DNA from 2 places in the Paenibacillus sp. FSL P4-0081 genome. Region 1 is predicted to be linked to the other one. Evidence: riboswitches for the same ligand, from Rfam matches in the RefSeq annotation. Region 1 holds a riboswitch; the other holds the start of a gene.
The links. A riboswitch is a leader RNA that binds a small molecule or an ion and turns the genes downstream of it on or off. The one in region 1 is predicted to bind S-adenosylmethionine.
Positions count from the first base shown of each region.

Region 2: it holds a riboswitch for S-adenosylmethionine, as region 1 does, so the genes downstream of both, P40081_RS30365 (methionine ABC transporter ATP-binding protein) here and metA (homoserine O-acetyltransferase MetA) in region 1, are expected to answer to the same signal.

Region 1 covers NZ_CP009280.1:2,336,991-2,341,415, forward strand. Annotated here, with positions in the region: gene P40081_RS09895 (1-phosphofructokinase family hexose kinase) at 1-477, shown strand, start outside; gene corA (magnesium/cobalt transporter CorA) at 568-1,503, opposite strand; SAM riboswitch class I at 1,928-2,059, shown strand; gene metA (homoserine O-acetyltransferase MetA) at 2,179-3,096, shown strand; gene P40081_RS09910 (aminotransferase class I/II-fold pyridoxal phosphate-dependent enzyme) at 3,158-4,324, shown strand.
Region 2 covers NZ_CP009280.1:7,156,931-7,161,355, reverse strand. Annotated here, with positions in the region: gene P40081_RS30375 (UbiD family decarboxylase) at 1-961, shown strand, start outside; gene P40081_RS30370 (Cthe_2314 family HEPN domain-containing protein) at 989-1,735, shown strand; SAM riboswitch class I at 1,827-1,962, shown strand; gene P40081_RS30365 (methionine ABC transporter ATP-binding protein) at 2,061-3,077, shown strand; gene P40081_RS30360 (methionine ABC transporter permease) at 3,077-3,745, shown strand; gene P40081_RS30355 (MetQ/NlpA family ABC transporter substrate-binding protein) at 3,803-4,425, shown strand, end outside.

The DNA.
Region 1 (4,425 bases):
AAGCCCTGGAAGGCCAGGGTTATTATCGATACTTCCGGCGAAGCGCTGCAGCTTGCGGCTGATGCCGGTGTATATCTGCTGAAGCCGAACGCGCGTGAGCTGGAAGAATTGGTAGGGCATGCAATAACCGGTGATGAGGAAGTGAAGGCAGCCGCACTGCAGCTGATTGAAGAAGGCCGGACGGAAGTAGTGGTAGTCTCACTGGGCGGGGACGGGGCGCTGCTGATTACCAAAGACGGCTGCGAGCATCTGCTGGCACCTGAAGTTCCTGTACTCAGTGTAGTAGGCGCTGGCGACAGTCTGGTTGCGGGACTCGTGTACAGTCTGGAACGGGGCTGGCCGCTGCGCAGAGCCGTTCAGTTCGGCATCGCCTCCGGAGCTGCAGCTGTCATGAATCCGGAGCGTCAGCTCTGCAAGCGCGAGGATACGGAGCGGTTGTTTGCCGGCATGGATACCGGCGCAGCCGGACACATGTAGTTTTGTGGCCGCCATATACCAAAAAGACGAAGGCTTCCCTATACCAAGAGGTATCCGGTGCCTTCGTCCTGCGTATTCGTCCGTTTAGTTTCATAGCCAATCCTTCTTGCGGAAGATCACCAGCATTCCGCAGCCGAGCGTCACCATGACGGCGATGACTCCATAATAGCCGTACTGGGAATGGGTCTCGGGAATATTGTCAAAGTTCATACCGTAGATACCGGTAATAACGGTCAGCGGCATGAATATCGTAGTAATTGCCGTAAATACTCTCATGATTTCATTGGCGCGGTTAGCAATACTGGACTGATAAGCTTCACGTAAGTTGCCCATGAGATCGCGGTACGTTTCAAAGGTTTCAGAGATCTTGACCGCATTTTCATAAATATCGCTGAAATACTTCTGCAGCTGATCGTCGATCAGGCGGAGGTCTTTTTTGTTGAGCGTGTTGATAACTTCCTTCTGCGGGCCGAGCATCTTCTTCAGCCAGAGAATCTCACTGCGCAGACCGATGATCTCGCTGAGATGTGATTTCTTGGTGTGCATGAGGATATCCTCTTCCAGCTTCTCGATCCGCGCTTCAATCCGGTCACCGACCGAGAAGAAGTTGTCAACCACAAGGTCGATTAACAGGTACAGGAAACGGTCCGGTTCACTGACCTCCTGCTCCCACAGGACGGGCTTCAGGACGCGCAGCTCATGGATCTTCTGCTTCGTAACGGTAATGATGAAGTGTCTGCCCAGGAATACGTTGAGCGCGCGGAGGAAGATTTCCTCGTCATCAAACCGGATGCTGTTGACTACGATGAAATAATGGCTCTCATAGATCTCCAGCTTCGGGCGCTGATCCTCTTCACTGAGACAGTCCTCGACAGCCAGATCATGCAGATTGTACAAAGGCTGAAGCTCAACAAGATCCTGGGCATCTGCATCAATCCAGTAGAAACCCTCAGCGGGTGCGGTAAGTGTATCCTCAATATTGTCAATAGTCGTAAAAACCCCTGCGTTCACCAGCCGGATTTTCATCTGATTCACTCCTTCTGTCCCTGGTCTTCTCCAGGGATATGCTAATTAAAGCACAGAGAAAAAATCAGCTTGGCCGGTGGTACAATCATGGATGAAGGCCAAAAGACGGTCCGAGAGCATGAAGAAGAACTGCCCCCGCCGCCGGCAAGCTGATGTTAATCCTGTGTGGTTGTTCTTTCTGCACGCTTATTCGCGAGCCCGGGTCGCCTTCCATTCTTCTCTCACCTCTTCTTTTCGCCGTTTATGGTTGAAACACTTGTCTAGTATAACGCCGGGGTATGGCTCTTTCAAGAGAAATTCTTTTCATTCTCCAGGCCCCTTAAGCATTGTATGGACTTGACGAAAAGGAGGTTCATGATTTAAAGTGAATTTTAAGAAAAGTATCCGCGGATGCTTTGGAATAACCCCAACTGAATACAGCTAAATCTTATCAAGAGCAGGTGGAGGGACTAGCCCGATGAAACCCGGCAACCGGCGTGTGAACGCACGGTGCTAATTCTTGCGGAAGCTTTGCAGGACGTTATTCGTCCGGCGGAAGTTCTCTGGCAGATGAGAGAGGCGCATATGACTGCAGATATATGACCTTTCTCGCCCGAGAAAGGTCTTTTTTCGTTGTTTTACATCAGATTTAACCGCCAAGCGGAACCTAATTTCAGTTAAGGAGTGGAAACAGCAATGCCTATTAAAATTCCCGACAGTCTTCCGGCCAAAGAAGTATTATCCGGTGAGAATATTTTTGTAATGGATGAAAGCCATGCCTTTCATCAGGATATCCGTCCTTTGCGGATCGCCATCCTGAATCTGATGCCGACCAAAGAAACCACGGAAACGCAGCTGCTGCGCCTTATCGGGAACTCACCGCTTCAGGTGGACGTTGTTCTGCTGCATCCCAGCTCCCATACCTCGAAGAATACTTCGGCAGAGCACTTAAAGAGCTTTTACAAAACCTTTGATGAAATCAGTGACCGCCGCTTTGACGGCTTGATCATCACCGGGGCTCCGGTGGAACAAATGGAGTTCGAGGATGTCAACTACTGGGAAGAGCTGAAAGTGATTTTTGAATGGAGCAAGCAGAACGTAACCTCGACCATGCATATCTGTTGGGCCGCGCAGGCAGGACTGTACCACCACTTCGGCGTGCGTAAGGTGAGTCTGCCGGATAAATGCTTTGGAGTGTTTCCGCATACGCTGAGCCATAATAATGTGAAACTGCTGCGGGGCTTCGACGAAGTATTCCATGTGCCGCATTCCCGTCACACCGACGTCTCCCGTGAAGATATAGAGAATAATCCGGATCTGCAGATTCTGGCGGAATCAGAGGAAGCCGGTGTGTACCTGGTTTCTGCGCATGACGGCAAGCAGATTTTTGTAACCGGACATTCAGAATATGATCCGTTCTCCCTGAAATGGGAGTATGACCGCGATATCGCCAAGGGCATGGATATTGAGATTCCGAAGCACTATTATCCAAAAGATGATCCCACCCGTACACCGCCGGCCGTCTGGCGCGCCCATGCTAACTTATTATTCGCTAATTGGCTCAATTACTATGTATACCAGGAGACACCCTACGATATCGGAGCGTTTATTTAAAAAAATTATTTATATATAGAAGCAATGGTTACACGCACAAAACTTTTAGGAGGCAATGGAAATGGACGAGAAACTGAAAATTGAGAGCAGACTGGCACAGATTGGTTCGATGGAGGACCCCGCGACAGGGGCGATTAATTATCCGGTGTACAACGCGACGGCATTCCGTCACCCGAGACTCGGACAGAGCACGGGCTTTGATTACATCCGCACCAAAAATCCTACCCGCTCTGTGCTCGAAGATGCGGCAGCGGTACTGGAGTCTGGAGATGCCGGCTTCGCCTGCGCCTCGGGTATGGCTGCACTGACTACTGTGTTTGCTTTGTTTGGACAAGGTGATCATCTCGTTGTCTCGCTCGACCTGTACGGCGGAACGTACCGTCTGCTGGAACGGATTCTGTCCAAATACGGCATCAGCGCCTCCTATGTGGATACGAATGATCTGGATGCTCTGGAAGCTGCGCGCCAGCCGGGCACCAAGGGTGTATTCATTGAGACACCAACCAATCCGCTGATGATGATTACGGATATCGAAGCGGTATGTACATGGGCCCGCCGCCACGGGCTGCTCACGATTGTCGACAATACGCTGCTGACCCCGTTCTTCCAGCGCCCTATTGAGCTTGGAGCAGATATCATCGTTCACAGCGCGACCAAATATCTGGGCGGACATAACGATGTCCTTGCCGGACTTATTGTGACCAAAGGCGCTGAATTGTCTGCAGAAATGGCGATTCTGCATAATTCACTGGGCGCTGTCCTTGCACCAAACGACAGCTACCAGCTGATGAAGGGGATGAAAACACTTGCCTTGCGCATGGAGAGGCATGAGAGTAATGCGCTGGCTATCGCCCGTTATCTGCTGGAGCATCCGGCCATAGCCGAAGTCTTCCATCCGGGTCTGCCGGATCATCCGGGATACGAAATCCAGAAGCGCCAGTCCTCCGGCAACACCGGGATTTTCTCCTTCAAGGTGAAGGATGCCAGATACGTGGAGCCGCTGCTCCGCCATATCCGCCTGATTGCATTCGCTGAGAGTCTTGGCGGTGTGGAATCGCTCATGACCTATCCGGCGGTACAGACTCACGCCGATATTCCGGCGGAAATCCGGGATGCGGTTGGCGTAGATGACCGGCTGCTGCGTTTCTCGGTCGGCATCGAGCATGTGGACGATCTGATCGCTGATCTTACGCAGGCACTGGAGGCCGCGCGCACCGAGCTGGAATAGGCATCTTGGAACCTTAGCAGCCAGATAGAATCACTGTATACATTGAACAGCAGCGCCAACGGGTGCTGCTGTTTTATTTGGCGAAAGATTTTTCAAGCTCA
Region 2 (4,425 bases), 3.6 Mb from region 1:
GTTTGAGCGGAGACCGGAAGGTCCATATGGCAGTCAATCCGGCTATTATTCGCTGCAGCATGATTTTCCCGTGATGCATGTGCAGCGGATGTGGCACCGCAAGGACGCGATATTTCCGGCCACGATTACCGGCAAACCCCGCCAGGAGGATTATTATCTGAAGGATTATCTGCAGCGGCTGCTGGCTCCGGCCTATCCGCTAATGATGCCTTCAGTGAAAGCTCTGTGGGCGTACTCCGAATCCGGCTCGAACGCCTTGGCTTCGGCTGTTGTCAGGGAGAGCTATCCGCGTGAGGGACTGGCTTCGGCTTTCCGTATTCTGGGGGAAGGCCAGCTCTCCTTAACGAAATTCCTGCTCCTGACGAATGAACCGGTTGAGCTTACGGATTTCCCTAAACTGCTGGAAACCGTGCTTGAACGCTTTAATCCGGCATCGGATCTGGTGATCTTCGCTAACACCTCCATGGATACCCTTGACTATACCGGCCGTAAGCTGAATCATGGCAGTAAGGCTGTGATGATGGGCACCGGCAACCCGGTCCGTGAGCTGCCCAGAACCTATACGGAGGGTCACCTTCCAGCAATCACCGGCGCCGTGCCCTATTGCGGCGGATGTTTAGCCGTTTCCGGAGCATCCTATATAGAAGACCCTGAGCTTCCCGTCAGGCTGGCCGCTTCCTTCAAGGAGAAGGGCACAGCCTGGCCGCTGATTGTTCTGGTGGACGATGCCGCTGAAGCGGTGCGCACACAAACCTCCTTCCTGTGGACAGTGTTCACCCGGTTTAATCCGGCGGATGATATTTATGCGGAGACCCATGCACTGCGTAACGCAATCAGCTATTCCCTGCCGATTGTAATAGATGCCCGGATGAAGCCGGGGTACCCGGAGGAGCTGGTTCCGCATGAGGACACGGTTGAACTGGTGAACCGGAACTGGAACCGTTATTTCCCTCTTGTATAGATCTTAAGTATTCTGAGGAGGACAAATATGCTGCGGACATTACTGGGAGAGCCGCCCCGCGAGAACAGCGGGGTACTGGCCGAAGCCATGGACAACATGGCGAAGGTCGCCTCCATGCTGCGCAAGGAGATGAACACACATCAAGACCGTGACCATGAATACCGCAAGCTGGAGATATGGACACGCGGTCTGATCTCATCGCTGGACGAGCTGGAGCAGAGCTGGTTCGCCGCCGCCTTTTACCGGAAGTCGGTGGTTGCCGGTTATATGGATGATATGTCGCCCACGGAACAGGGAGAGTACGCCAGGTATGTGTATTTTTATAAGGACGGCTTCATCCGGGTGTTCTCCCTGCTGGACAAGCTGGGTACGGTTCTGAACAGTCTGTATGATCTGAATACAGGTAAAGTCAAAGCGCATTTCTCTTACTTCACAGTGCTTCGCCAATTTCAGCTGCTTCATGCGCACAACCCGCTGGCCAATGAGCTGGAGAAGATCAGGAACTCTTACCGCGAACCGGTGGAGAATCTGCGCAAACGGCGCAATGCCGAGATTCACTACATGAACGCTGAGATGACGGATGATCTCTGGCAACGCCATCAAGGGCTGCATGACAAAATCCAACTGGAGGATCTTGACAGTCATCTGGAGGATTTGAGGCAGAGCCTGGAGATGGTGTGCAAATCTTTATCGGCTGCCTTCAGGTACAGCAATGAGCAGTGGCACAAGAATAAAGCTGCATCCAGCCAGCGTTCAGAGCACGGACAGCCGTAAAAACTTACCTTTGACAAAGAACCGGAAACTTAATATACTTATGCAAGTATTTACTTCTAACATGAAACGGCATATATAACTTCATACTATAATCTTATCGAGAGCGGCGGAGGGATAGGCCCGATGAAGCCCGGCAACCGATTTGTACACAGCTTAGCTGCTGGCTGCAAATGTCATGGTGCTAATTCCTACAATGCCGCTAGGTTTGCGGTCTTGGCAGATGAGACGGCATTGTTTACTTCACACACACGGCCTCTTCCGATCTGCACGGATCGTAAGAGGTCTTTTTTGTTATAAATTGCATGGAAGAAGGAGGACGGGGCGATTGATAGAGCTGAAAGATTTAACGAAAGTATACGGTAAGGGAAGCAAGGCCGCAACGGCGCTTTCCGGACTAAGCCTGTCTATTAAGAAGGGGGAGATATTCGGTGTGATCGGCCACTCCGGTGCCGGCAAAAGCACGCTGATCCGCTGCATTAATCTGCTGGAACGTCCGAGCGAGGGTGAAGTATGGGTGGATGGGGTGGAATTGACCGCACTCAGCCAGGGACAGCTGCAGGAGCAGCGGCGCAAGATCGGGATGATCTTTCAGCATTTCAATCTGCTCTCCTCCGCAACCGTCTATGACAATATTGCCTTTCCGCTGCGGCTGGCCGGAACCTCCAAGACGGAGATTGAGCGGAAGGTTCAGGATCTGCTGGCTCTAGTCGGACTTGAGGAGCACCGGAACAAATATCCGGCTCAGCTGTCCGGAGGCCAGAAGCAGCGGGTCGGGATCGCCCGTGCTCTGGCGAGCGATCCTGATGTTCTGCTGTGCGATGAAGCGACTTCAGCACTGGACCCGCAGACAACGGATTCAATTCTGCGCCTGCTGCTGGATATTAACCGGAAATTTCACTTGACCATTGTGCTGATTACGCATGAGATGCATGTCATTCAGAGCATTTGCGACCGGGTGGCTGTCATTCATGGGGGCGGGATTGTGGAGCAGGGCGACGTTGCCCAGGTTTTTTTGAAACCAAGGCATGAGGTTACGAAAGAATTCATCCGCAGTGAAACTCAGGCGGACGGACCGCTGCGGCAAGCGATTGATGCTGTACATGCCGGATATACTAAGGCGGTCAAAATTACTTTTCTCGGGCAAAAAACGTACGAATCGACCCTTTCCCATGTGGCGCAGGGAACCGGAGTTAATTTCGCCATTCTGCAGGGAACCATTTCTACTATCAAGGATGTTCCTTATGGTCAGCTGATTGTCCGGTTTGAAGGGCCATCCGAAGCCGTGGAAGCAACACTTTCCGAACTTGCGGCTGAAGGCCTTGATGTGGAGGTGATTTCTTAATGGGCGGACTGGATTTTAGCGCGATTAACTGGGAAGAAATGCTTGATGCCACGGTCGCAACATTAAAAATGTTAGCTTTTTCAGGAATATTCACAATTATCCTTGGTTTACCGCTCGGAATTGTGTTATATTTATGGGGCAAGTCTAATAACACTATTATCAGGGCTGTTTACTCGGTATTATCGTTCGTCGTAAATATTCTGCGTTCGGTCCCCTTTATTATCCTGATGGTTGCCCTGATTCCGTTCAGCAAGTCGATTATGGGTACCTCGATAGGCGTACTTGGAACGATTCCGGCGCTGGTGATCGGCGCGGCTCCATTCTTCGCCAGACTGGTAGAGACCGCACTGCGGGAGGTTGACCGGGGGATCATCGAAGCGGCGCAGGGTATGGGAGCATCCACGGGACAGATTGTAATGCGCGTGTTGCTGCCGGAGGCTCGTCCGGGTCTGCTGGCCGGTGTTACGATTACGATTGTTACCCTCGTCTCGTATACCGCAATGTCCGGGATGATAGGCGGCGGCGGTCTGGGTGACCTGGCGATCCGTTACGGTTATTACCGTTATGAGAAGGAAGTCATGATTATCTCGGTGGCCCTGATGGTTATTCTGGTGCAGCTGCTGCAAATGGCCGGTGACCGGCTGGTAAGACATTTTACACGGAAATAAGGTATGTCCATATAGAGCCTTATTCATACAAATTATTGATTAGAGGGGGATTTACAGATGAAAAAAGTACTGCTCACATTCTTCAGCTTGACCATGATATTGGTGCTTGCAGCTTGCGGCAACAATAACGCTGCGAATAACGCGGCAAACTCTGCGGCTACAACGGCGCCAACGGAAGCTGCTGCTGCAGAACCGACCACTGAACCTGCTGCAGAACCCGTAACCCTGGTCATTGGAGCTTCTCCTGTACCGCATGCGGAAATTCTGAAAGCTATTGCCCCGCTGCTTGAAGCACAAGGCATTAAGCTTGAGATCAAAGAATTCACGGACTATATCCTTCCGAATACACAGCTTGCCGAGAAACAACTGGATGCGAACTTCTTCCAGCACAAGCCTTACCTGGATGACCAGAATGCCAAGAACGGCACGGATCTTGTATCTGTAACCGCGGTTCACGTTGAGCCTTTCGGCGCGTATTCCAAAAAAATCAAAGCGATCAGCGAACTGGCTGACGGTGCCAAGGTTGCCATCCCGAATGATGCCACCAACGGCGGACGCGCATTGATCCTGCTGGCTAAGAACGGTCTGATCAAACTGAAGGATGACACCAACATCACTTCCACCAAAGCTGATATCACTGAGAATACGAAGAAGCTTGAAATCATTGAGCTGGATGCAGC